3 regions of the Blastococcus saxobsidens DD2 genome follow, and region 1 is predicted to be linked to each of the others. Evidence: riboswitches for the same ligand, from Rfam matches in the RefSeq annotation. Region 1 holds a riboswitch; each other region holds the start of a gene.

Region 1 (2,253 bases):
CATCGTCGCCGTCAACGAGGCCCTCGGCTTCCGGCCCGCCGGGCAGCTGTCGTCCTGGTCGCTCCGGCTGTGACCGGCCGGGTGCCGGCAGCGCCAGCGGGCCAGGCACCGCAGACTGACCGGGTGCTGACCGTCCCGCCCGAGTTCGTCCGCGCCCACACCCGTCCGGTGCGGCCCGCGCTGGTGCCGGAGGTGGAACTGCTGGTCGCCGCCGACGTCGTCGCCCTGTGGGAGGCGATGGAGACCCAGCACGGCCGCACCTCCACCGATCCACCCTTCTGGGCCGCGGCGTGGCCGGGCGGCCAGGCGCTCGCGCGGTACGTCCTCGACCACCCCGAGCTCGTCGCCGGGCGCACGGTGCTCGACCTCGGTGCCGGGAGCGGGCTGGTCGCCGTCGCCGCCGCCCGGGCCGGCGCGGCCGCGGTGCTGGCCAGCGACGTCGATCCGTTCGCGCTGACCGCGGTCACCGTCAACGCCGAGCTGAACGGGACACCGGGCATCACCCCGGTGGGCGACGTGCTGGGCGACGAGCCGCCCGACGTGGGCGTGATCCTGGCCGGCGACGTCTGCTACGACCGGGAGATGACCGACCGGGTGCTGCCGTTCCTGGACGCCGCCCGCGCGGGCGGTGCCGAGGTGCTGATCGGCGACCCGGGGCGGATCTACCTGCCGGAGGACCGGCTGGCCGCGCTGGCGGTGTACGACGTCCCCGACACCGAGCCGTCGCCCACCCGGCCGGCGGCCGTGCGCCGAACGACGGTGTGGCGGCTGCCCTGAGCCCCCGGGTTCCGGAGGTTTTGTCACCGGGGGATTGTCACGGCCCGATAACGGTGGTTACCGTGGCTCCGCCCGGCCGGTCGTCCACTCCCCATCCGGGGAGGTCCGCCCGGGCGCCGCCGAGTCACCCGCAGTCATCGAGCCGCGGGCGAGCCGGGGACCCACCGCAGCACTGGGGTGAATCGCGCGCCGCGCACGTCGCGGCGCGGGTAGGGCCACTTCCCGCCCGAACCCGTCAGCTAACTCGGTAGGCGGCCATCGGAAGGAACGGAGCGCCGCCGCATGGCGAGCCCACGGGCCCACCTGGCACGGAACTGCAGCAGGTACGCGGTCTCGCGGGCGCCGTCCCCGCGCTGAGCCCGGGCCCCGCCCGCACCCGCTGCCACGACCATCCCGCAGCAGCCCGCCGCCGTGTCGGCCGGCCGCCTGCTGCGCCCCGCACCAGGAGCAGTCCCACCCCATGAAGCCTCGCGCCACCTCCATCGCCCGTGCCCTGCGCCCGACCGGCGGCCGCAGCCGCATCCCGGGACCGGCCGGCCGGGCGGGGCTCCTGCTGGCGGTCGCCGCGGCGGGCGGCCTCGTGGCCACCGTCGTCGTCGCCGACGAGCCGGCCGCGCACGCCAAGCCGCAGCTGGCGTCGGTGAGCGTCGCGGCGCAGCTGGGCATCACCACCGAGGCGCCCGCCGACGTCGCCGAGGTCGCCGACACCGCCGCCGACTCGCTCGAGCAGCTCGCCGCCAGCCGCAGCGAGCGCGCCGCCGAGCAGACCGCCGCCGCGGAGGCCCGAGCCGCTGCCGAGCAGGCCGAGCTCGACCGCCGGGCTGCCGAGGAGGCGGCGCGGATCGCGGCCGAGGAGGCCGCGCGCCAGGCCGCGGAGGAGGCGGCCCGCCAGGAGGCCGCGCGCCAGGCGGCCGAGGAGGCTGCCCGTCAGGAGACCGCACGCCAGGCCGAGGCCGCACGCCAGGCCGAGGCCGCGCGCCAGGCCGAGGCCGCACGCCAGGCCGAGGCCGCGGCGGCTCGTGCGAGCCGGGCCCCGGCCGCGCCGGCCGCACCCGCCCCCCAGGCCGCGCCGTCCGGCTCCTACCAGAACTACGCGATGCAGAAGCTCGGCGGCTCCGGCAGCGAGTTCGGCTGCCTGGAGAGGCTGTGGGGCAAGGAGAGCGGCTGGAACCCCAACGCGCAGAACCCGCGGAGCACCGCGTACGGCATCGCGCAGTTCCTCGACTCCACCTGGGCCGGCACCGGCATCGCCAAGACCTCCGACGGCTACCGGCAGATCGACGCCGGGCTGATCTACATCCAGAACCGGTACGGCTCCCCCTGCGGCGCGTGGGCTGCTTTCCAGTCCAAGGGCTGGTACTGATCGCAGCCCCCACCGAGATCACCGGTCGTGCAGAACTCGAACGCTGATCCACCGGATGCATCGGTGGGCCGATCGCATGCGGGCCTGTGGGACGACGGCCGGTGTCTCAGGCG
Region 2 (2,253 bases), 860 kb from region 1:
GCCCGGAACGAGCAACCACGGCTGGGGGCTGGCGGTGGATCTCTGCGGCGGCATCCAGGCGTTCGGCACCCCCCAGTACGCCTGGATGGTGGCGAACGCCGGTTCAGATTCCTGCACCCCACGTGGGCTGATCCCGGCACCGGCCGCGAGGAGCCCTGGCACTGGGAGTACGCGGGCAGCTGAGAGCGGCCCGGGTGCCGGCGGCCGCGGCGGAATTGTCGGTGCCTCCTCCTAGCGTGCGGAACGACTCACGGAGGAGAAGAAGCGATGCTCATCGACTGCGACACCTGCACCGCCCGGGGGACCGGCTGCGCCGACTGCGTGGTCACCGTCCTGCTCGGGGCCCCGCCGGGATGGCAGGGGGTCGATCCGGTCGTGGTGCCGATGACCGGGCGCACCGGTGGTCCTGCACCGGTCACCGCCGAGGACGTCGTGCTCCCGCCGCCCGGCGTGGTGGTGGAGTTCGACGACGTGGAGCGCCGGGCTGTCCGCGCGCTGGCCGAGGGGGGCCTGGTGCCCCCGCTGCGTCACCGCGACGGCGCCGACGGCCACGGCGGCGAGGGATCCGGACGGCGCACGGGCTGATCGTCCCGTGCCCGTCGGAGCGGCCGCAGATACACCCGTCCGGGTGTATCCCGAGGTAGGCGCGCCGTACGGGGCGGGATGCCGTCCCACCCGTTCTCACCGTTCCCGTTTGTCACAGGCACATCAAGGTCGTTAGGGTCGTCGCCGTTCGGCCGGGTGGTCGTCACCCGTCGAGGGGTGGCCTCGACCGAACACCGCCTAATCACCGCGCGGCGTGCAGTCCCGGCGCCCGGGGTGTACCGGGGACCCACCGCAGTTCTGGGGTGAGTTCTCCCGCGGCCGGCTCGCCGGTGCGTGGGGGATAGGGCCAGTCTTCCCAGCCCGAACCCGTCAGCTAACTCGGTCGGCGGTAGCTGAGGAAGAAACGGAGAGCCGCCGCACGTGGCGACCCCAGACGCACCCCTGAGGCATGTCCGCGAACAGCGCCACACCGAACGCGAGGTGGCTTTCACGCGGAGTCCCCGCTCGGGGGCGTTGCGCTCCGGTCTCCTGGTCAGCGCCGTCGCTGCCGTGACCGTGACCCTGCTGCCGGCCACGGCGTCCGCCGTCCCCGATGAGGTCAGGACCGCCGACCAGGCGGCCGCCCGGGTGGCCGAGGCCAGCCACGAGCTCGAGGTCGTCTCCGAGCAGCTCAACGATGCACGGGTCGTCCTCGCCGGGCACCAGGCCGCGGCGACGACCGCCGGCGCGGCCGTCGTCGCCGCGGAGGGTCAGCTCGCGGCCCTCGACGGGCAGATCCGCCAGCTGGCCCGCAGTGCCTACACCGGCAGCGGCATGTCCCCGCTCGACCTCCTCCTGACCAGTGACTCGACCGACGAGCTGATCTTCTCCCTGGGCACCCTCGATGCGATCGCGGAGCACACCGACGAGGTGCTCACCGAGGTGGAGCAGGCGGCCGAGGTGGCCGACGAGTCGCGGGAGGCGGCGGCCGCCGCCACCGCCGCGGCGCAGGGCGTCGTGGACGAGATCACCGTCACGCGGCAGGAACTCGAGCGCAGGATCGCCGACTACCAGCGGCAGTACGACGCACTCACCGCCCAGCAGCAGGAGGAGGTGGCCCGCGCGCACGGAGGTGAGAGCCTCCCGGCGCCCAGCGGCGTGACCGCCCCCAGCTCCGCGGCGCAGGTGGCCGTCGACACCGCTCTCGCGCAGGCCGGCGACCCGTACGTGTGGGGCGCCGGTGGTCCGAACGCCTTCGACTGCTCCGGGCTGACGTCCTACGCCTACGCCGCGGCCGGGGTGATGCTGCCGCACTCCAGCCGGATGCAGTCGCAGATGGGTGTTCCGGTCTCCCGTAGTGAACTGCAGCCGGGCGACCTGCTCTTCTTCTACAGCCCGGTCAGCCACGTCGCCATGTACATCGGCAACGGGCAGATGGTGCACGCCTCGACCTCCGGCCAGCCGGTCAAGGTGGCGAGCGTGACAGCGATGGGCAGCTTCAACAGCGCCCGCCGCATCGTCGGCTGACAGTCGCGGGAGCATCGCAGCGAGCGCCGGCGCCCTCTCCGGAGGTCACCGGCCCTCGTCGTCCCGGCGCCCGGTCCGACGCCGCCTAGGATCGGCCGGGTGAACGCTCGCCGGGCCGCCCTGGTGGCCGCGGCCGTCCTCGGGATCGCCGTCGTCGTGGTGATCGTCGTCCGCACCCCGTGGGACGTCCTCCCGGAGCCG
Region 3 (2,253 bases), 970 kb from region 1:
CCGGCGAGGGGATCTGCACGTTCGTCACCGCGGTCGCCGCCTGATCGCCGCGGCGACGTCCGACCGTGGATGCGCCAGTCGGCGGATACGGCCCGTACGACGAGGAGCGCCCCCGCCCGATCCCGGGCAGGGGCGCTTCTCGTCGGTCCTGGAACCCTGCGGCCCCGTGGTCGGTTACCGGAACGCCACGTGCGGGTGGTCCATGTGGTTGGCCGTCGGGGATCCACGGTCGGCCATGGCCTGCCACGTCCAACCAGTCCACGGACCGGCGATCCGCTGCCGCCAGATCACGGACTCGACGCCGAGCCGGGCCGCGTTGTCGATCACGTACTGGGCCACGGCGTCACCCTTGGCGCGGTCGGTGTACACCATGAAGTCGGCCGCCCGGCCCTGGGTCGGGGTGTGGCCGGGGCGCGTGAGGATCCTCGAGACGCCGAACCGCTCGGCGACCTCCTGGACGGCCGGTCGGACGTGCGAATCCCAGGCACCGTAGGAACGCGAAGCCGCAGCCGGTGCGGGCGACGCAGCCGGGGCCGGGACGGCCCGGCCCGATCGGGTGGCACGAGGAGGAGCCGCGCTCGGCGCGGCAGCCGGGGCTGCTGCACCGCTGAGGACGAGACGCTGACCGACGCGCAGGACGTTCGGGTTGCCCCCGATGACCTGCCGGTTGAGGGCGTGCAGCTGCTGCCAGGTGGTGCCGTGGCGGGCGGCGATCCTGGCCAGCGTGTCGCCGGAGCGGACGACGTACGTGCCCGAGGCGCTCGGTGCCGACCTGGCGGCGGACGGCGCCGCGCCGGACCCGCCGATGCTGAGCACCTGCCCGACGCGCAGGGCGTTCGGGTTGGCGCCGATCGCGCCGCGGTTGTCGGCGTACACGCTGCGCCACGAGGTGCCGTGGCCGGCCGCGAGCTTGCTGAGGGTGTCGCCGGAACGGACCGTGTGCTCCCCGGTGTGTGCCGCCGCCGGAGCGATGGACCCCAGGGTGACGGCCGATGCTGCTGCGAGGACCACGGCCGGGTAGGCCACGGCCGTCACGGCGCGATTCCGGGTGGGACGACGGTGTCGGCCCAGGGTGCGGTAGCGATTGAGCATGGGTGGTGAGCCTCTCGCCGCCTGCGGAGTTAGCTGTCGGGTTCGGGCGAGAGTTGCCCGGCCGCATGCTGCGGCTTCACCCCGAGGCCCGGAGGGCCACTGATCGGTGGGTCCCCCGCGCCTGCCCGTCGTCTCGACGCCTCCGGTGGCCGTGGGCAGGTTCGGCGGGCGGCCATCCGGGTCCACCGATCGGCGGACGTGCGAAGGCTAGGCAGACGGGGCCGAAGACCAGTAGGTCGTACCCGACCTTTTCCGAGACCCTCCGCGAAGAAGCACGCCGCGTGACCGGTCGTGAGCGCAGCGCCCCGCTTCCCGTGAGCGGGGGCGCTGACACCCGAAGGCCCGATCGGCGGCCGGGGTCACGGGCCGTCGATCGAGCCGGGGCCGGTCCGCGCCGGGCAGGCGATGCCCGCCCGGCGCGGACCGGGTGTGCGATCAGGCCTGGTCGGCGGCCTGGCGACGGCGGTACGCAACCGCACCGGCGGCAGCCGCACCGGCGACGGCGACCGCGCCGATACCCATCGCGGCCTCGTGCTCGATGCCGGCGGTGCTGCCCGCGCCGGTCTCGGCGCCACCGGTGGGCATCTGACCCATCTGGGAGGCGGTGAAGGCACCACAGGCGGCCGGGGCGGTGGCCTCCAGCGGCAGCGACGGGTCGAGCGAGCTCTGACCGGCCTCGGCGTCGTACGTGCCATTGCCGTTCACGTCGATACCGTGCACGACCAGCACCGCGGTACCGGCCGCGAACGACTCCTGCGTGGCCTGGTCGATCGTGAACGTGCGCTCGTAGGTGTAGCTGTCATCCTCGGGGGTCGGGAAGCGGTCGACGGCCAGGCCGCTGTCGGCACTGGTGTCGCCCTCGGTGGTCAGCGAGGAGCCGATCATCCCGTAGAACGGCTGACCATCGGCGGTGGTGATGATGCCGTCGCCGTCCGAGTCGGCGGATGCGGGCGGGCAGACCCCCTCGGCACCGATGTGGAAGTGCTGGGCGTGCGGGGAGCCCGCGAGGACGCCGTTCGCCTCGACGGTGACGGTGGCCTGGTCGCCCTCGAGCGTCACCATGCCCGTACCCGAGACGCCGGAGTCGTTCAGGGCGCCCAGGGTCGTCTGGTAGCTGCCGTCATGGGCCGCCGAGGCAGCGCTCATGGTCAGCAGCGGGAA

What was found. Region 1 has a riboswitch for cyclic di-AMP ahead of BLASA_RS13680 (lytic transglycosylase domain-containing protein). Riboswitches for the same ligand answer to the same signal wherever they lie in the genome.
Region 2: linked by a shared signal. The riboswitch ahead of BLASA_RS09530 (C40 family peptidase) and the one ahead of BLASA_RS13680 (lytic transglycosylase domain-containing protein) in region 1 are both predicted to bind cyclic di-AMP.
Region 3: linked by a shared signal. The riboswitch ahead of BLASA_RS23415 (LysM peptidoglycan-binding domain-containing protein) and the one ahead of BLASA_RS13680 (lytic transglycosylase domain-containing protein) in region 1 are both predicted to bind cyclic di-AMP.

Annotation. Positions count from the first base shown of each region.
Region 1 is NC_016943.1:2,880,858-2,883,110, reverse strand. Features, by position in the region: gene BLASA_RS13690 (GNAT family N-acetyltransferase) at 1-73, shown strand, start outside; gene BLASA_RS13685 (class I SAM-dependent methyltransferase) at 124-777, shown strand; cyclic di-AMP (ydaO/yuaA leader) riboswitch at 903-1,047, shown strand; gene BLASA_RS13680 (lytic transglycosylase domain-containing protein) at 1,238-2,140, shown strand.
Region 2 is NC_016943.1:2,019,072-2,021,324, forward strand. Features, by position in the region: gene BLASA_RS25920 (M15 family metallopeptidase) at 1-235, shown strand, start outside; gene BLASA_RS09525 (hypothetical protein) at 268-585, shown strand; cyclic di-AMP (ydaO/yuaA leader) riboswitch at 771-950, shown strand; gene BLASA_RS09530 (C40 family peptidase) at 1,096-2,052, shown strand; gene BLASA_RS09535 (M48 family metallopeptidase) at 2,152-2,253, shown strand, end outside.
Region 3 is NC_016943.1:1,913,662-1,915,914, reverse strand. Features, by position in the region: gene BLASA_RS08995 (class I SAM-dependent methyltransferase) at 1-44, shown strand, start outside; gene BLASA_RS23415 (LysM peptidoglycan-binding domain-containing protein) at 175-1,035, opposite strand; cyclic di-AMP (ydaO/yuaA leader) riboswitch at 1,099-1,241, opposite strand; gene BLASA_RS08980 (hypothetical protein) at 1,528-2,253, opposite strand, start outside.